Regions from separate parts of the Nonomuraea sp. NPDC004186 genome, predicted to be linked through region 1. Evidence: predicted binding sites of a transcription regulator. Region 1 holds the regulator's gene; the other holds the start of a gene.
The links. The regulator HrcA, encoded in region 1, represses chaperone genes, less so after heat shock. The targets are predictions, from matches to a motif close to TTGGCACTCTCNNNNNGAGAGTGCCAA.
Positions count from the first base shown of each region.

Region 2: groES (co-chaperone GroES) is a predicted target of HrcA. The motif match lies at 7,288-7,314, and genes of this name have one in related genera.

Region 1 is NZ_JBSGFQ010000006.1:159,217-168,484, forward strand. It holds gene ACWEPL_RS07165 (histidine triad nucleotide-binding protein) at 1-338, opposite strand, end outside; gene ACWEPL_RS07170 (SigE family RNA polymerase sigma factor) at 619-1,131, shown strand; gene ACWEPL_RS07175 (hypothetical protein) at 1,128-1,778, shown strand; gene ACWEPL_RS07180 (16S rRNA (uracil(1498)-N(3))-methyltransferase) at 1,785-2,510, opposite strand; gene dnaJ (molecular chaperone DnaJ) at 2,512-3,651, opposite strand; gene hrcA (heat-inducible transcriptional repressor HrcA) at 3,663-4,676, opposite strand; gene ACWEPL_RS07195 (hypothetical protein) at 5,156-5,647, shown strand; gene ACWEPL_RS07200 (DUF3097 domain-containing protein) at 5,665-6,471, shown strand; gene ACWEPL_RS07205 (DUF4870 domain-containing protein) at 6,468-7,238, shown strand; gene hemW (radical SAM family heme chaperone HemW) at 7,235-8,455, opposite strand; gene ACWEPL_RS07215 (styrene monooxygenase/indole monooxygenase family protein) at 8,523-9,268, shown strand, end outside.
Region 2 is NZ_JBSGFQ010000036.1:99,806-109,073, forward strand. It holds gene guaB (IMP dehydrogenase) at 1-275, opposite strand, end outside; gene ACWEPL_RS27915 (helix-turn-helix transcriptional regulator) at 1,001-1,990, shown strand; gene ACWEPL_RS27920 (DUF5319 domain-containing protein) at 2,030-2,407, shown strand; gene ACWEPL_RS27925 (sigma-70 family RNA polymerase sigma factor) at 2,517-3,152, opposite strand; gene ACWEPL_RS27930 (sialidase family protein) at 3,912-5,120, shown strand; gene groL (chaperonin GroEL) at 5,191-6,813, opposite strand; gene groES (co-chaperone GroES) at 6,887-7,198, opposite strand; gene ACWEPL_RS27945 (class I SAM-dependent methyltransferase) at 7,451-8,728, shown strand; gene ACWEPL_RS27950 (hypothetical protein) at 8,915-9,268, shown strand, end outside.

The DNA.
Region 1 (9,268 bases):
GGGGGCCAGGTGAGGCCGCGCCCGCCCAAGACGTGGGCGTGCACGTGGAAGACCGTCTGCCCGGCGCCCGGCCCGGTGTTGAACACCACGCGGTAGCCGCCGTCGGCCACGCCCTCCTGCACGGCCACGGCGTGGGCGGTCTTGAGCACGTCGTCGGCCAGCCCGTCGTCGGCCCTGGCGAGCTCCGCGGCGTCGCGGTGGTGCTGCTTCGGGATGACCAGCACGTGGGTCGGGGCCTGCGGGTTGACGTCGCGGAACGCCAGCGTCCTGCCGGTTTCGTAAACGATCTCGGCGGGAATCTCCTTGGCGACGATTTGACAGAAGAGGCAATCGCTCACCCGGCCACCTTATCGAGACCCCCGACGCACGGAACCCGTTGCGAATCGGTAATCAGCTGTGTCGTGCGCAGGAAGATCCACACGGTTAGGGTAAGTGTGCGACACTTCAGCAAAAAAAGAGACGATTCAGGGTCGGGCGAGCGCCACCTGGCGAGGACACGACTGGGTAATGCACCCTAAGGAACCGGGGAAACCTCAAGAACCGGAAGAGCGTAAACCCTCTGGGAAGGCCGCGCGTCCCACTGATGTGACCACCGAAACCCTTCTGGCCGACAGGTCGATGGGGGCGGTGCCGGTCGGGTGGGATGCCGACATGGCCGTGACCGCGCTCTATAGCGCGCATTTTCGGTCGTTGGTGCGTCTTGCCGTGTTGCTGGTGCGAGACATGGCAACAGCCGAGGAAGTCGTGCAGGATGCGTTCGTCGCCATCCATGGCGCCTGGCGCAGGCTGCGTGACCCCGACAAGGCACTGGCCTACCTCCGTCAATCCGTCGTCAACCGGTCCCGTTCCGTGCTGCGTCACCGCGCGGTCGTCGAGAAGTACGCTCCCAAGGGTCTGCCGGACGCCCCGAGCGCCGAGAACGGCGCGATCGGCGAGCTGGAACGCTCCGCCGTCATCGAGGCGTTACGGGCCCTGCCGACCCGACAGAGAGAAGCACTGGTTCTGCGGTACTACGGTGATCTGTCCGAAGCTGAGATAGCCCACGCGATGGGCATCAGCAAGGGCGCGGTCAAGAGCCACACCGCACGTGGCATGGCCGCCTTGCGATCCGTTCTGGAGAAAATGTCATGACCCAGCCCCCCGACGAGCGCGGAGATCTCCTGCGCCGTGCGCTCCGCGCGGAGGCGGACGCGGTCGTGCCCTCGCCGGACGGACTGGAGATCATCCGCACCCGCATCGAGCGGCGCGGCGTCCGCAATCTGTTCTGGTGGCGAGCGGGCGCGGCCGCCGCCAGCGCCCTCCTGGTGGCGGGAACGATCGTGATGGCCGTTCCCAGCCTGCGCTCGCAGATCATCGACCAGCCCGCCAAGTGGGTGGACAGCGAGACGACCTCCAAGGTGCCGTCCAACTCCTCCACCACCCGCTCCCAGGAGCCGCCGCCCAGGCAGCCGACCAGCCACGACCAGCACCCTGTGGGAATCCCCGAGATCCCCTCCAAGAGCCCGACACCCCGGCCCACGAAGAGGGCCGAATCGACCAGCCGGCCCTCGCCGACCCCCACTCCCACGACGACCGAGTGCCCGTCGCCCCTGGCCGAGCAGGCCGAGCCGCCGTCCGACTGCCCCACCGTCTCGCCGACCCCGTCGCCGTCGTCATCGGTGGAGGAGACCCTCCAGCCCACGACGTGCCCGGCCGACGAGTGCCCGCCCGACGACATCACCGACAGTCCGACCGACGTGACCAGCCCGTTGGTGGACGCCTCTCACCCGACGCCCTGAAAGGCTCTACCAGCGTCCGGTACGCGTGAGCAGCACTGAAGCCGCCGCCACCCCTGCCGTGGACGTACGCAGCACCGTGGGCCCCAGCAGCACGGACACCGCCCCTGCCGCCCGGAACCCGGCCAGTTCGTCGTCCGAGACGCCCCCTTCGGGCCCCACGACCACCACGATGTCGCCCGACGCGGGCAGCGCCACGCCGGACAGCGGCTCGGCCGCCTCCTCGTGCAGCACCAGCCCCAGCGCCGCGCCCGCCAGCAGCTTGCCGACCTGCGCGGTGGTGGCGGGCTCGGTCACCTCGGGAAGGTGGAACCTGCGGGCCTGCTTGCCCGCCTCACGAGCCGTCGAGCGCCACTTGTGCAGCCCCTTGGCGACCTTGTCGCCCTTCCACTGGGTGATGCTGCGCGAGGCGGCCCAGGGCACGATGACGTCCACACCCGCCTCGGTCATCATCTCGACGGCCAGCTCGCCCCGGTCGCCCTTGGGCAGCCCCTGGACGACGACCAGCCGCGGCCGCGGCGGCTCGACCTCGTAGCGGCGCAGCACGTCGAGCCTCAGCGCGTCCTTGAGGACCTCGCGGACGACGCACTCGGCGACCGCGCCGGCGCCGTCCGTCAGATCGATCCGCTCGCCGGCCCGAAGGCGCCGCACGGAGGCCGCGTGGCGCCCCTCGGGGCCGCCGAGCGTCAGCTCGGGCCCGTCCAGCTCCTGCGACAGGAACACCGGGACGGTCACGTCACCTGCCGTTGAAGGCGTCGCGCAGCCGCGAGAAGAAGCCCTGCTGGCCGGGGGCGAACTTGCCCGGCGGCCGCTCCTCGCCCCGCTGCTTGGCCAGCTCGCGCAGCAGCTCCTCCTGCGCGGGCTCGAGGCGGGTCGGGGTCTCGACGTTGACGTGGATCAGCAGGTCGCCGCGGCCGGACTCGTTGAGCCGCTGCACGCCCCGCCCGAACATGGTGATGACCTGGCCCGACTGCGTGCCGGGGCGGACATCGACCTCCTCCGAGCCGTCGAGCGTCTCGACCGCCAGGATGGTGCCGAGCGCGGCCGCCGTCATCGGGATCTGCACGGTGCAGTGGAGGTCGTCGCCGCGCCGCTCGAAGATCTCGTGGGCACGCTCGACGATCTCGAGGAACAGGTCTCCGGGCGGGCCGCCGCCGGGGCCGACCTCGCCCTCGCCGGCGAGCTGGATGTGGGTGCCGTCCTCGACGCCCGCGGGGATGCGGACCTTGATCGTACGGCGGGTGCGCACCCGCCCGTCGCCGGAGCACTCCTGGCAGGGGTGGCGGATGATGGAGCCGAAACCGCCGCACTGCGGGCAGGGCCGCGAGGTCATGACCTGGCCCAGGAACGAGCGGGTGACCTGGGAGATCTCGCCGCGCCCGTTGCACATGTCGCAGGTGTCGGGGTGGGTGCCGGGCGCCGTGCCGGCCCCGTGGCAGACCTCGCAGAGCACGGCCGTGTCGACGACCAGCTCACGCGTGGTGCCGAACGCCGTCTCGCGCAGGTCGAGCTCGACCCGGATGGTGGCGTTGCGTCCCCTGCGGGCACGCGAGCGCGGGCCCCTGGCGCCGGCCGCGGTGCCGAAGAACGCGTCCATGATGTCGCTGAAGGGGAAGCCCGCTCCGAAGCCGCCGGCGCCCGCGCCTGCTCCGGCGCCGCCGAAGGGGTCGCCACCCAGGTCGTACATCTGGCGCTTGTTCGGGTCGGACAGCACCTCGTAGGCCTGCGTGATCTCCTTGAACCGCTCCTGGGTCTCAGGATCGGGGTTCACGTCGGGATGCAGCTCGCGGGCAAGTCGGCGGTAAGCCTTCTTGATCTCGTCCTGACTGGCGTCACGGCGCACCCCGAGGGTGGCGTAATAGTCGCTGTTTGCCACTTATCGACCTCTTATGATGCAGCCAGGATCTGGCTGACGTAGCGTGCCACCGCGCGCACGGCTCCCATCGTCACTGGGTAGTCCATCCTCGTGGGCCCCAACACCCCGAGCCGGGCCAGTTGGTTGTCGCCTGAACCGTATCCGGTCGCGACTATGGATGTCCCCCGCAGATAGGGGTTTTCGGAGCCGATGCGCACGGTGAGCGCGGACGGTGTGTCTGCGGATGTCTCGCCGAGCAGCCTCATGAGCACGACCTGCTCCTCCAGCGCCTCGAGCACGTCGCGCAGGCCGATCGAGAAGTCGGCGCCCGCGAGGTTGGCCGCGCCGGCGAACACGATCTTCTCGTCGTGCCGCTCGACCAGCGTCTCAAGCAGCACCGACAGGATCGTCGCCACCACCGGGCGGTCTTCGAGAGGGAGCCGCTCGGGCAGGTCGGCGACCAGCTCGGGCACGTTGCTCAGGCCGCAGCCGTCGAGGCAGGCGTTGAGGACCGCGCGCAGGTGGGCGATGCGGGTGTCCTCCACCACCTCGGGCAGCTCGATGACGCGCTGCTCGACGCGGCCGGTGTTGGTGATCAGCACGAGCATGACCCGCCGGTCGTTCAGCGGCACCAGCTCGACGTGCCTGACCGTCGAACGCGTCAGCGTCGGGTATTGCACCACCGCCACCTGCCTGGTCAGCTGCGCGAGCAGCCGGACCGTGCGGGTGACCACGTCGTCGAGGTCGACCGCACCGGCCAGGAACGTCTCGATGGCCCTGCGCTCGGCCCCGGACAGGGGCTTGACCTGCGAGAGCCGGTCGACGAACAGCCGATAGCCCTTGTCGGTCGGCACGCGGCCGGCGCTGGTGTGGGGTTGGGTGATGTAGCCCTCCTCCTCCAGCGCGGCCATGTCGTTCCTGACCGTCGCCGGGGAGACTTTCAGGTTGTGGCGCTCGGCGAGCGCCTTGGAGCCCACCGGTTCGTTGGTGGACACGTAGTCTTCGACAATGGCGCGGAGCACCGCCAGCTTCCGATCGTCGAGCACGTGCTCACCTCCTGCCTCTGACATCCGAGGAACGCAACCATCTAGCACTCTGTGTTCCTGAGTGCCAAGTGTACGGCTCTCATCCACAAGGTGCGATAACACAAGGTCGCAACCAGGCTCCTAGCTTCTTACAAGGGGCAAGTACCACACTTGCCGACATGAGCGACAACTCCCCGCCTCCGCCGTACGGGCCCCAGCCCGGCTTCCAGCCCGGGTACGGCCCACAGCCCGGCTCCCAGCCGGGTTACGGCCCTCAGCCCGGGTCCCAGCCCGGCTATGGCCCTCAGGCCGGCTCTCAGCCTGGCTACGGTCAGCCACCGCCCCAGTACGGGCCTCCGCCTCAGTACGACCCGCCACCCCAGTACGGCCCACCTCCTCAGTACGGACAGTACGGCCAACAACCCCAATTCCCCGCACGAATCGACTCGAAAGCCATCAAACCGCGACTTTGGTGGATCGGGCTCGTCTGGGGCATCGCCGTGGTCTGCACCATCGCAGGCGTCGTCCTGTTCGCCACGGGCATCGTCAGCAGCGTCAGCAACATAGCCCCCACCAGGACGTTCGCGTCCGGCGAAACCGTGACGGTGCCGATCGACCCGGCGAACAAACCCGCCGTCTACCTCTCCAGCGACACCGCCGTCCACTACGAGTGCCAGATCACCAACGGAGCCAGGCTCGCCAAGACCACGGGCACGCAGACGGTCACGGCCGGGTCCGTCAAGTGGGAGCAGATCCTCGTGATCAACGCGCCCACCAGGGGCGACTACCAGCTGTCCTGCACCACCCAGGAGCAGGCCGACGTGCGGTACGGCGTGGGCCGCGAGCTGACCTCGGCCGCGGGCGGCATCGCCGGCGGGGTGATGGCGCTCATCCTGATCCCCGGGGCGGGACTGCTCATCGCCATCGCCGGCACCATCATCGTGCTGGTCCGCCGCAGCGGCGCGCGCAAGCGCCTTGCGGTCGGCGGGTGATTTGCTACGGTCCCCGTGTGTACGAGGGCGATGTGCTGGCGGGGAATTGGCGGCGGCCGGGCAAGGGCAAGATCCCGAAAGTGCCGGCCGAGCTGGACCTCGTCGTGGAGGACGCCGACAGCGGCTTCTGCGGCGCGGTGGTGGCCTGTGACAAGGAGGCCGTCACGCTCGAAGACCGGTTCGGCAAACGCCGGCTGTTCCCGCTCGCGCCCGCCGCGTTCCTGCTGGAGGGCAAGCCCGTGACGCTGGTACGCCCGTCGGCGGCCCCGGCGGGGCCCAGGCGCAGCGCGTCGGGCTCGATCGCCGTGGAGGGGCTGCGGGCGAGGGTCGCCCGGGAGAGCCGCATCTACGTGGAGGGCGTGCACGACGCCGCCCTGGTGGAGAAGATCTGGGGCCATGACCTGCGGGTCGAGGGGGTCGTGGTCGAATACCTGGAGGGCGTGGACCATCTGCCGGCCATCGTGGCGGAGTTCGGCCCGGAGCCGGAGCGCCGGCTGGGGGTGCTGGTTGACCACCTCGTGCCCGGCTCCAAGGAGAGCAGGATCGCCGCCGAGATCACCTCGCCGGACGTGCTCGTCGTGGGGCATCCGTACATCGACATCTGGCAGGCGGTCAAGCCGTCCGTGCTGCGCATTCCCGCCTGGCCCGCGGTGCCGCGCGGAGTGCCGTGGAAAGAGGGCGTCATCGCCGCCCTGGGCTGGCGGATGGAGCCCGCGGAGGCGTGGCGGCGGATCCTCGGGGCCGTCTCCACGTACACAGACCTGGAGCCGGAACTGCTCGGCCGGGTCGAGGAACTGATCGACTTCGTTACGGAGGCATCATGAGCCAGGACCCGCCGCAACCGCCGCCGCCGGACGACGACGCCACCCGCTTCGTCCCCCCGTCGAGCATCCCGCCCAGCCAGGGCTCCGGCCCCCAGCAGCCCGGATACGGCCGGCAATCCGGGTCACAGCCTGGCGTTTACGGGCAGCAGCCCGGCTCCGAGCCCCATTACGGCCAGCCGGGGTACGGGCAGCAGCCAGGGTCCCAGCCCGGCTACGGCCAGCCGGCGTACGGTCAACCCGGCTACGGACAGCCCGGTCCCGGCCAGCCCGGCTACGGACAACCCGGTTATGGCCAACCCGGTTATGGCCAGCCCGGCTACGGCCAGCAGTCCCAGGGTTACGGCCCTCCCCCGCCTGGTTACGGCTCCGCGCCGCAGCCGCCCGGCTACGGCTACGGCTACGGCGCGCCCGGCGAGCCGTACGTCCCCGGCAGGTTCGGCCCCCGCCCGGGCACCGACGACACCACCATGGCGATGCTCTCGCACCTGCTCGGCCTGGTGGTCTCCTGGGTCGGCCCGCTGATCATCTACCTGATGAAGAAGGACGAGTCCCCCTACGTCAGGGATCAGGCGGCGGAGGCGCTCAACTTCCAGATCACGATGTTCATCGGCTACGTCATCTCGGGCATCCTGACGATCATCTTCATCGGCCTGCTCCTGCTGCCGGTCGTCTGGATCCTGTCCCTGATCTTCCACATCCAGGCCGCCATGGCCACCAACAAGGGCGAGCCGTACCGCTACCCGTTCGCCGTCCGCCTGATCACCTAGACCAGCAGATCCCTGATCAGCGCGTCGGCCAGCAGCCGCCCCTGCAGCGTGAGCACCATGAGGCCCGACCTGAACGGCCCGGGCTCCAGCAGGCCGCGCGCCAGCGCGCTCGCCACGGCCGGGCGCGCGTCCGGGGCCACCTCGGCCAGCGGGTAGCCGGACGAAAGCCGCAGCTCCAGCATCAGCCGCTCGGCCGCCCGGTCGTCGTCGCCGAGCACCTCGCGCGCGTGGGCGGGCGACGTGCCCGCCGCCAGCCGCTGGGCGTAGGCGGCCGGGTGCTTGACGTTCCACCAGCGGGTGCCGCCGACGTGGCTGTGGGCGCCGGGCCCGGCGGCCCACCAGTCGCCGCCGGTCCAGTAGAGCAGGTTGTGGCGGCAGCGGGCCCGGTCGGACGTGGCCCAGTTGGACACCTCGTACCAGTCGAACCCGGCCTGGGACAGCAGCTCGTCGGCGATCAGGTAGCGGTCGGCGGCCACGTCGTCGTCGGGCATGGGCAGCTCGCCGCGCCGGATCCTGGCCGCCAGCCTGGTGCCCTCCTCGACGATCAGCGAGTACGCCGACACGTGGTCGGGCCCGGCCTCGATCGCGGCGGCCAGCGAGGCCCGCCAGTCGTCGTCGGACTCGCCGGGCGTGCTGTAGATCAGGTCGAGGTTGACGTGCTCGAACCCGGCCTGCCTCGCCTCCTTGACGGCCGCCGCCGCCCTGCCGGGGGTGTGCCGGCGGTCGAGCACCTGGAGCACGTGCTCGGCCACGCTCTGCATGCCGAAGCTGATCCGGTTGAAGCCGCCCTGGCGGAGCTTGTCGAGGTAGGCCGGGTCGACGGACTCGGGGTTGGCCTCCGTGGTCACCTCGGCACCCGCGCTCAACCCGAACTCCGAGTCGATCGCGGCCAGGATCCTGGCCAGGTCTTCCGGGGGGAGCAGCGTGGGCGTGCCACCGCCGAAGAACACCGTCTCCACCGGCAGCTCGGCCGGGCCCAGGACGCGGCGCGCGAGGCGGATCTCCTCGACGACCGTGTCCGCGTAGTCCCGGTGCGAGGCGCCGGGGCCCAGCTCGGCGGCGGTGTAGGTGTTGAAGTCGCAGTAGCCGCAGCGGGTCACGCAGAACGGCACGTGCACGTAGAAGCCGAACGGACGCTCGCCGAGGCCCCTCAGGGCGCTGTCGGGCAGCTCGCCCGAGGTGGGCACGGGATCGCCGTCAGGCAGGGTGGATGGCACCCCTTCAGTTTGCCCGTTGTTCGAGGGTGCTATCGAACTGCAACCCCCGAGAGGTTCACTGCTGCACATGGCGGGCATCGGCATCGTGGGCGCGGGAATCTCGGGGCTGACCCTCGCTCTGCGCCTCCAGCAGCTCGGCATCGAGGCCACGCTCTACAGCGAGCGGGACGCCGGTTCCCTGCGCTCGGGGCGGCTGCCCAACACGGTGGGCAGGATGGGGCACACCCTGGCACGGGAGCGGGAGCTGGGCTGCGAGCACTACCGGGATCCCGCGTGCCTGATGGGATCCGCCGAGCTCTCGATCAAGGGGGATCCGCCGCTGGAGTTCCTGGCCAGGATCTCCGAGCCGTTCCACGCGGTCGACTTCCGGCTGCTGCTGCCCGCGTACCTGGACGACTTCACCGGCCGGGGCGGCGAGGTCGTCGTCACCGGCGCGCCGCCGGACGCGGCGCGGGTGGATCGATGGTCCCGGGAGCACGAGTTGATGGTCGTGACGGCCGGGCGGCGCTCGGTGGCGGAGCTGTTCCCGCGCGACCCGGCGCGCTCGCCGTTCGACCGGCCGCAGCGCGTCCTGACGGCCGGGTTGTACGGCGGTCTCGACCTCGGCCCCATGTTCAGCTACAACATCTCGCCCGGGTGCGGGGAGATCCTCCGCATGCCGATGATGACCAGGCACGGCGTGGTCTCCAGCGTGCTGGTCGAGGCGGTTCCCGGCGGGCCGCTGGAGCCGCTCTCGGACCTGCCCGCGGCCGAGGTCGCCGGGGAGCTGGCCGGGCTGCTCGCCGAGCACGCGCCGCGGCTGGCCGAGCGGGT
Region 2 (9,268 bases), on a different contig from region 1:
CCGGCCTCGGACCGCTTGACCAGGTCGACCTGCTGGGCCTGCTCCTCGACCGACAGGTTGCGGTGCAGGATGCCGATGCCGCCCTGGCGGGCCATGGCGACCGCCATGCGGGCCTCGGTGACGGTGTCCATGGCCGCGGAGACCAGCGGGATGGACAGCGTGATGCCTCGGGACAGCCGGGCCCTGGTATCGGCCTCGCCTGGCTGCAGGTCTGAATAGCCGGGCACCAGCAGCACGTCATCGAAGGTCAAACCTGTCTCGGTGAACTTGGACATGCTGCGGCCCCCTCTTGCCGTTGCTCTGATTGAGCCAAGTCTAGGCCCTGCCTCCAAACTGCGCCGCAGCACCCACACCCGCCACGCCCACCGCCTTCTCCACCCCCAGGACCCCCTTCAACCGATCACCCCCACCGGCCCCCAACTCCCCACTCCCCACCGCCACCGCACAGCCGCCATCCCGAACCACCGCAACCCCGCACCGCACCACGACCCCTTTACGTCCCACGACCGCCACCCTTGGGGGCGTCATCGGCACCAAGCGAGGGCCAGTCGCCATCCGGCATACCCCGCTCGACGCCGCCGCCACCCGTCGGCCGCACCACCCGGGCCGCGGCGAAAACGGCGATGCCGGGAGCACGATGACCCCCACGGCCCGTCGTACTCCCGGCATCGAAAAGTGCCGAGACACGGGACGGTCGGTGATCCGTCCCGTGTCTCGGCCACCGGCATCCGGGTCGAGGCGACGCTTGGCGCCACCGAACCCCCCTCCGCGTCCTGATGGCCCGCTGTCGCTTCAGCCCTCACAGGATGCCGACGCTAGGTAAAGCCTGCGTTACGGAACGGAACAACGCAATGTGAAAACGTGCAATTGCACGAAGTTGCACACCGCGCTCCGACCAGTCACCGCAACGGGGGGACACGAGCGTAATGCGGGGTTATCCTCACGGCACGCCCGTGTCCCCCCAACGGAGCCGCCCATAATGCGCAACGAGCCCCGTACGATGCCTGATCCTTTCGAGACGCTGGGCCTCGACCCGACGCAGACCGCGCTGTACACCGCGGTGTTGCGCCTGCACCGCGCGACCCGCACCGATCTCGCGCAGGCCATGGACGGTCCCGTCGAGAAGGTCGGCCGCCAGCTCGACGACCTCGTCAAGCTGGGCGTGATCGACGAGCAATCGGGGGAATACCTGGCCAGGCACCCGGCCGCGGCCCTCGGCAGGGTGATCGCCGATCGGCTCGACCGGCTGGCGGAGGAGAGCCGCAGGATCGACTCGGCACTCGGCTCGATCCGGTCGCTGATCCGCGACTACGACGCCGGCCGCGACTACCAGAGCGGCACCTTCACGGTGGAGATGGTGAACGGGGCCGACGTGCTGTACGAGAGCGTGGTCGGTATAGCCGTGCAGTCTCCGCCGATGGAATTATTGACCGCGGTTCCCGACGAACGCACAATGATCGATTTCGCGCGCAAATTTGCGGAACTATGGATTGACGCGCAAGAACGAAAACTTCTCACGGTTCACGTGATCATTCCGGTTTCGACTCTGGTTCTGCCGGGCGTACGCGACCAGCTCACCCGGGTGCTGGAGACGGGCGGCAAGGTACGCACGCTGGACCGGGTGCCGAGCTGGTTCATGACCGCGGGGCCCGAGGTCGCGGGCCTGCCCCCGTACTGGGGCGGCAACCTTCCGGACCACGCGTACAACTTCTATCTGATCCGCACGCCGATCGTCGTGGGCATGCTCCGCACGCTGTTCAGGGAGCTGTGGGCCAGGGCCGTGCCCCTGCCGTGGGGCCGCCGGGGCGATGGCATGGTCCAGGTCCTCCGCCTGGCCGCCCAGGGCATGTGTGACGACTCCATAGCCCGCCAACTGGGCGTATCGGTGCGAACGGTCCGGGCGAGGTTCGCGGACGCCATGTCCGAACTGGGCGCTCAGTCGCGTTTCCACGCAGGCGTGGAGGCGGCCAGGCGCGGATGGCTGAGGTAATGTCCACCGCTCGGGCCGCTTCGGTCATATGGTGGGAAGGTGCTGGAAGACGTCCCCCGCGACCCGTTCGCGGACGACCCGAACGACCCTTCCTCGGCGATGGGCGCCCTCGACGACGCCGAGCCACTCACCGCAGCCGAACGCGACGAGGCCATCACGGACCTCGCTGACGTCGAGGTCTTCCGCTCCCTGCTCGAACCGCAGGGGGTCCTGGGCCTCGTACTCGACTGCCCTGAATGCGGCGAGCAGCACTTCTTCGACTGGGAGCTGCTGCGCGGCAACCTACGACAAATGATCGAGAAAGGCCAGCCGCAGGTCCACGAGCCGGCCTTTCACCCGGACCCCGCCGACTACGTCAGCTGGGAGTACGCCAGAGGCTACGTCGACGGCGTCATCGACACGGAGGAACGCCGCTGACCGACATCATCGAGCAGCACGGCCAGCAACCGCACGGCTGGATCGCCTGAGTCAGGGCTCTCTCCACGACCGAGCGCGTCGAGCAGCGCGTCGGTCTCCTCCTCTGGCGTCAAGCCGACTCCAGCTCGGCCATCTGCCGCAACCTGGCAAGCGCCCGATGCTGGGCGACACGAACCGCACCCGGTGACATACCGAGTACATTACCGGTCTCCTCAGCCGACAACCCTGACACCACCCGCAACAGCAGCAACTCGCGCTGATTCTCGGGCAATCTGGCCAGGAGCCTGCGCGCGTGCTCGACCTCGATGTAGCGGACCACGGTCTCCTCGGGCCCCGGCCCGTCGTCCGGCCCATCGGGCAGATCCTGAGTCGGTACGGCCGAGCGCACCGAACTCCGTAGCGCGTCGGCCACTTTGTGCGAGGCGATCCCGAACACGAAGGAGGCGAACGGCCGCCCCATGTCGCGGTATCGCGGCAGCGCGGACAGGACCGCGATGCACACCTCCTGGGCTACGTCATCGGCAATGTGATATTGCCCTGAAACCCTGCCCAGCCGGGCGCGGCAATACCGCACCACCATCGGACGCAACTCACCGAGCAGGGATTCGATCGCACTGCGATCTCCCTGCACGGCGAGGCTCGTCAGTTCCCTAAGGTCGGAGTCATCCGTCCGTGCCGGAAGTCTCGACGCGAGCCTTACCCCAATTTTGGCGTCGGCGACGCTTCCCTCGCTCACGATAGGCATGATGCCCGCACTGATCCGGCCTGTCGTCATGGCGAACGGCTACGGATTGGTCACATTGAAGCGACGATAACGGGCAGTAATCAAATGACCACACTAAGGCTTAACTAGTGACATAATGTTTCATCCCATAACCTGGAATGCACGACAATTGTCAGATCCCGGACGCTTATCACCCACTGCCGGTTTACTCCAATAATCCACCTTTTCCGCCCACTTCTCCCCAACCGCCCGCGCCCAAGGGGTCCCGGGGCAAACGGCATGCTCCTCACACCGGCGACCCGCTTCGCGCGATGGAGAGCCCAGGCAGCCCTGAAGGGGCAACCCCGATCCCCACCCACCAAGAGCCGTTCCGGCAGAGCGTCGTCACCACCACAAGCGCAACCGCTCGCCCCACAGCCGACCGAGCCCTCAGCCGACAAGGCCTTCACGATGCGCGCCGAAGGACGAACGGGAGCGCCCGTTCCGCCGCGTCCACGACCGCGGTCGCCGCCGGCAGGTCGTCGCGGACGCTGCCCTCACCGATCCAGGTGCTGCTGGTCGGGTACGCGCTTTCGTGCCGCGTCGTGCGGATGCGATCGACCGGGCGAAGGATCGCTCCATGGACGCCCCGAACCGCGCCCGCACCGCATGTGGAACCGCCAGGTGGCCGCCGGCCGTCGCCGACGCACCGCAACCACGGCGCCGATCTTCAGGAGGCAGTGGATCAGGGGGACGACCGATGAGACGATCATGGCCGCGAACGCGTAAATGGAGGCATTGATGCGTACATTTCGGACGTTCACCGCGGCAGCCGGCGCACTCATGGCCGTGGCCCTCAGCGCATCACCCGCGGCGGCCGCGCAGGCCCCCACGTACGTCTTCCACAAGCAGACCCTGTGGAGGTCGATCCCCGCCAGCGGATCCCAGGGGGCCACCTGCTACCGGCTGCCGGCGGTCGTGAAGACCAGGAACGACGTGCTGCTCGCCTTCGCCGAGCGGCGCAACAAGAACAACTGCGCCGACCACGGCGCGTTCGACGTCGTCATGCGGCGCTCGACCGACGACGGCGTCACCTGGGAGGCGAGCAGGGTCGTCCTGCCCAGTACGGCCGGAGCGGCCCTGCAGGGGAACGCGACCGTGGTCGCCGACTCCGGCGGGCCGGTGTTCCTGTTCACGACCTCGGAGCCGACCGCGTCCCAGACGACGCCGCGTACGCCGAAGGTCCAGGTCAGCACGGACGACGGCGTCACCTGGTCGAGCCCGAAGGACCTGTCGGGGGTCATCAAGGCGCCCGCGGGCGCCGGGGACTGGTTCGCCACGGGGCCGGGGCACGGCATCCAGCTGACCCAACCGGCCCACAACGGCCGCCTGGTGGTGCCCGTCTACTTCAGCGTGGGCGACACGCAGAGCGTACGGCTGATCTACAGCGACGACCACGGCGCGACGTGGCAGATCGGCGCGACCGCGACCTACGACAAGTCGGTCCTGAAGCTGGGCGAGCAGACCCTGGTCGAGCGGACCGACGGCGGCATCCTCGTGATCGCCCGCAACGGCGCCGTACCCGACGACCAGACCTCCGTCCACGGCCTGGCCCGTGGCGTGAGCACGGACGGAGGCGAGTCGTTCGACGGCGATTTCCGGGCCGACGGCGCCGTCACCGCTCCGCCCACCCACCCGGCCCTGCTACGCCAGCGGGACAAGGCCCCCTACACCCGGATCCTGCTCTCCGCGCCCGCCACGCCGAAGACCGACAACAACCCGGTGGGCATGAACGTGCGCTCGTCCTTCGACGAGGGCGCGACCTGGCGGAACTACGACAACTCCACCAACAACGCGGGGGTGAGGATCGACGGCGACCACGCCGGATATTCCGACATGGCGCTTCTCGGCAACGGCGCGATCGGCGTCCTGTACGAGGCGGGCGCGAACCGCTTCCGGGACGAGATCCGCTGGAACTGGTTCTGGGAGAGCGCGATCGGCCTGCGTTGAACCGTCCCCGGAACGCCGAACGGCCCGCAACCCTTTCGGGTGTGCGGGCCGTGGCGAGAGAAGAGCCGGGTCAGTGGCCGTGGCCGTGACCGTGCCCCGCGCCGCCGGCGGCGGGGGCCTCCTCCTCGGGCTTGTCCACCACGAGCGCCTCGGTCGTGAGGAGCATGCCCGCGATCGACGCGGCGTTCTGGACGGCCGAACGCGTGACCTTCACCGGGTCGATGACGCCCTGCGCGATCAGGTCGCCGTATTCGCCGGTCGCGGCGTTGAGGCCGTGGCCCGCCTCCAGCTCGGCGACCTTGTGCGTCACCACGTAGCCCTCGAGACCGGCGTTCTCGGCGATCCAGCGGGCCGGCTCGACCAGGGCGCGGCGCACGACGCCGACACCCGTGGCCTCGTCGCCCGTCAGGCCGAGGTCGTCGAGAGTCTTGGAGACGTGGATCAGCGCGGAGCCACCGCCGGAGACGATGCCCTCCTCGATCGCGGCGCGCGTCGCGGAGATCGCGTCCTCGAGGCGGTGCTTCTTCTCCTTCAGCTCCACCTCGGTGGCGGCGCCGACGCGCAGCACGCACACACCGCCGGCGAGCTTGGCCAGGCGCTCCTGCAGCTTCTCGCGGTCCCAGTCGGAGTCGGACTGCTCGATGGCGAGCTTGATCTCCTTGACGCGGTCCTCGATGGCCTGCGGGTCACCGGCGCCGTCGACGATGGTGGTGTTGTCCTTCGTGACGACGACGCGGCGGGCCGTGCCGAGCACCTCGAGACCGACGTGCTCCAGCTTGAGGCCGACCTCCTCGCTGACGACCTGGCCACCGGTGAGGGTGGCGATGTCCTGCAGCATGGCCTTGCGGCGGTCGCCGAAGCCCGGGGCCTTGACGGCCACGGAGGTGAAGGTGCCGCGGATCTTGTTGGTGACCAGGACGGCCAGGGCCTCGCCCTCGACGTCCTCGGCGATCACGAGCAGCGGCTTCTTCGTCTGGGCGATCTGCTCCAGCAGCGGCAGGAAGTCCGCGATGGAGGCGATCTTGCCCTGGTTGATCAGGATGTAGGCGTCCTCGAGGACGGACTCCATCCGCTCAGGGTCGGTCACCATGTACTGCGACACGTAGCCCTTGTCGAACTGCATGCCCTCGGTGAACTCGAGCTCCATGCCCATGGCGTTGGACTCTTCGACGGTGAGGACACCGTCCTTGCCCACCTTGTCGAACGCCTCGGCGATCAGGTCGCCGATCTGCGCGTCCTGGGCGGAGATCGTCGCGACGTTGGCGATCTCCTTCTTGTCGGCGACCTCGCGGGCGCTGTCGAGCAGCTTGTCGCTGATCGCCTTGGCGGCCTTGTCGATGCCGCGCTTGAGCGACAGCGGCGAGGCGCCGGCGGCCACGTTGCGCAGGCCCTCGCGGACCATGGCCTGGGCCAGCACGGTGGCGGTGGTGGTGCCGTCACCCGCGATGTCGTTGGTCTTGGTGGCAACTTCCTTGGCGAGCTGGGCGCCGAGGTTTTCGTAGCGCTCTTCCAGCTCGATCTCACGAGCGATGGTCACACCGTCGTTCGTGATCGTCGGCGCACCGAACTTCTTGTCGATGACGACGTTGCGGCCGCGCGGGCCGAGGGTTACCTTCACGGCGTCGGCGAGGGCGTTCACACCGCGCTCGAGCGCGCGGCGGGCATCCTCGTCGAACTCCAGGATCTTCGCCATTGTTTGAAAGTCCTCTCCTAGCGTCGAAAGCCCCGGCCGCCCTCAAGAGCGCCCGGGGCTCGACACATCCGGCTTACTTCTCGATGATCGCGAGAACGTCGCGGGCGGAGAGCACGAGGTACTCCTCGCCGCCGTACTTGACCTCGGTGCCGCCGTACTTGCTGTAGAGGACGATGTCGCCCTCAGAGACGTCGAGCGGAATCCGCTTGTCGCCGTCCTCATCCCAGTTGCCGGGGCCCACCGCGAGGACCTTGCCCTCTTGCGGCTTCTCCTTGGCGGTGTCCGGGATGACCAGGCCGGAAGCGGTGGTCTGCTCGGCCTCAAGCGGCTGAACCACAATGCGGTCGCCGAGCGGCTTAACGGGAACCTTGGTGGCGGTCGTCACGATCGGACCTCCCCTTCAGATTTGAATGATCTAGAAGAGGCGACCAGCTGGGCCTGCCGTCGCGGGTGTCAGACCTGCCTCGTCGCACGTTGGCACTCTCAAGGGGAGAGTGCCAACAGGAAACATATGCAAGAGGGGCTTGACAGTCAACACGAACGCGTCTGCTGAGAGCGATCAGACCGAATCCACCCCCTCTGGATACGGTACGCCCATGGTCCGACCGGGTCGGACATGGCACTAACGTCGGGTGATGTGGACCTTGACGCCTTCGACGAGCTGCTGACACCGCGCGGGCAGCGCGCGCTCGCGGAGGCCGTGGAGCTGGTGGGCACGGATCCGGTGGCCGCCGCCACGAGGCTGCGCAAGACGTACGACGCCGCGCTGACCTCCGCGGCGCTCACCCAGGCGGGGCTGCGGGAGCGCGCCAGGGCCAAGTTCGGCGAGGACGCCGGGCGGATGTACTTCACGCCGCACGGCCTGGAGCAGTCCACGCGGACGGAGGTCGCCGAGCACCGCGCCCGCCGCCTGACCGCCGAGACACGAGCGGACGCGCCCCCGCACGGACCGGACGCGCCCCCGCACGGGCTCGGCGTCGCGGACGCGCCCCCGCACGGACCGGACGCACCCCCGCACGGGCTCGGGCGTGGGCTGAGGGTCGTGGACGCCTGCTGCGGCGTCGGCGGCGACTTCCTCGCGCTGGCCCGCGCCGGCTGCACCGTGTCCGCCGTGGACACCGACCCGCTGACCGTCGCCGTGGCCAGGGCCAACGCCGACGCGCTCGGGCTGGCCGACAGGGTGACGGTGTCGGTGGGGGACGCGGCCGAGGTCCGGCCGGAGGAGTACGACGTGCTCTTCGCCGATCCGGCCAGGCGGACGAGCCGGGGCAGGACGTTCGACCCCATGGCCTACTCCCCGCCCTGGCCGGTGGTGCTCGACCTGGTCTCCAGGGCCTCCCGGGCGTGCGTCAAGGTCGCCCCGGGCATCCCGTACGAGTTCATCCCCGGAGGCGCCGAGGCCGAGTGGGTCTCGTACAAGGGCGAGGTCAAGGAGGCCGCCCTCTGGAGCGGCCAGGAGGGAGCAGCGGGGCGCCGCGCCACCCTGCTGCCCGGCGGCCACACTCTGACCGCCACGGGCGCCGAGGCCGCCGTCGGCCCGGTCGGCAGGTACGTCTACGAGCCGGACGGCGCGGCCATCCGGGCACACCTCGTGGGCGAGGTGTCGGAAATCGTGAACGGACGCCTGCTCGACCCGATGATCGCCTACATCACCGGTGACGACCGGATCGACACCCCATGGGCGGCCAGATATGAAGTAGAGGACGTTCTCCCCTTTTCAGGGAAAAAGCTGCGCGCCGCCCTCCGTGAGCGACAAGTCGGAAATGTCACCATCAAGAAGCGCGGCTCCGCCGTCGACATCGAGCGCCTCCGCTCAGATCTCCGCCTAAATGGCGAAAAATCGGCAACTATCATCCTTACCCGAATCATCGATAAGCCATCGGTCATCATCTGCGACACCTCTCCACCTGCCTGAACCGGTCATTCTGCCGTTAACCTCGATCTTTCTCTTCGCCCCTGACGGACCTTGATCGAGAGGCTAAGGTGGGCGGACGGGAGTTCTCCCCTGATGCGGTTTTCCGCGTTCCCGCTCGTTCATCTGAAAATCGACCTATATCCCACCGCTGCGCGGCAGACCGTCGGCGAGCCAAAGGAGCTTTCGGTGGACCATTCCAACCACACCACCCTTCTCCAGGCAGGAGGCCAGTCCGGCATCTCCGAGAGGATGCGGGACCTGCTGGCGCGCGCCTCGCAGGATCATGTGTACGAGCAGCGCACGCAGGGGGCCGTGCTGGACGAGATCCGCCAGCGGCTCGAAGGCATGGAGTGGCTGCTGCGCGAGGTCCGCGAGCGCGAGCTCGGCGGCCTCAGCGGCACGCTGCAGGCGGTCAGCGGGCGGCTCGACGACATCACCGCCAAGCCGCCGATGTGGGCGGAGGGGCTGGCTCAGCACGTCGAGGCGGTACGTGACCACGTGGACGCCGTCGGGGAGCGGATCGGGGACGTGGACGCCCGC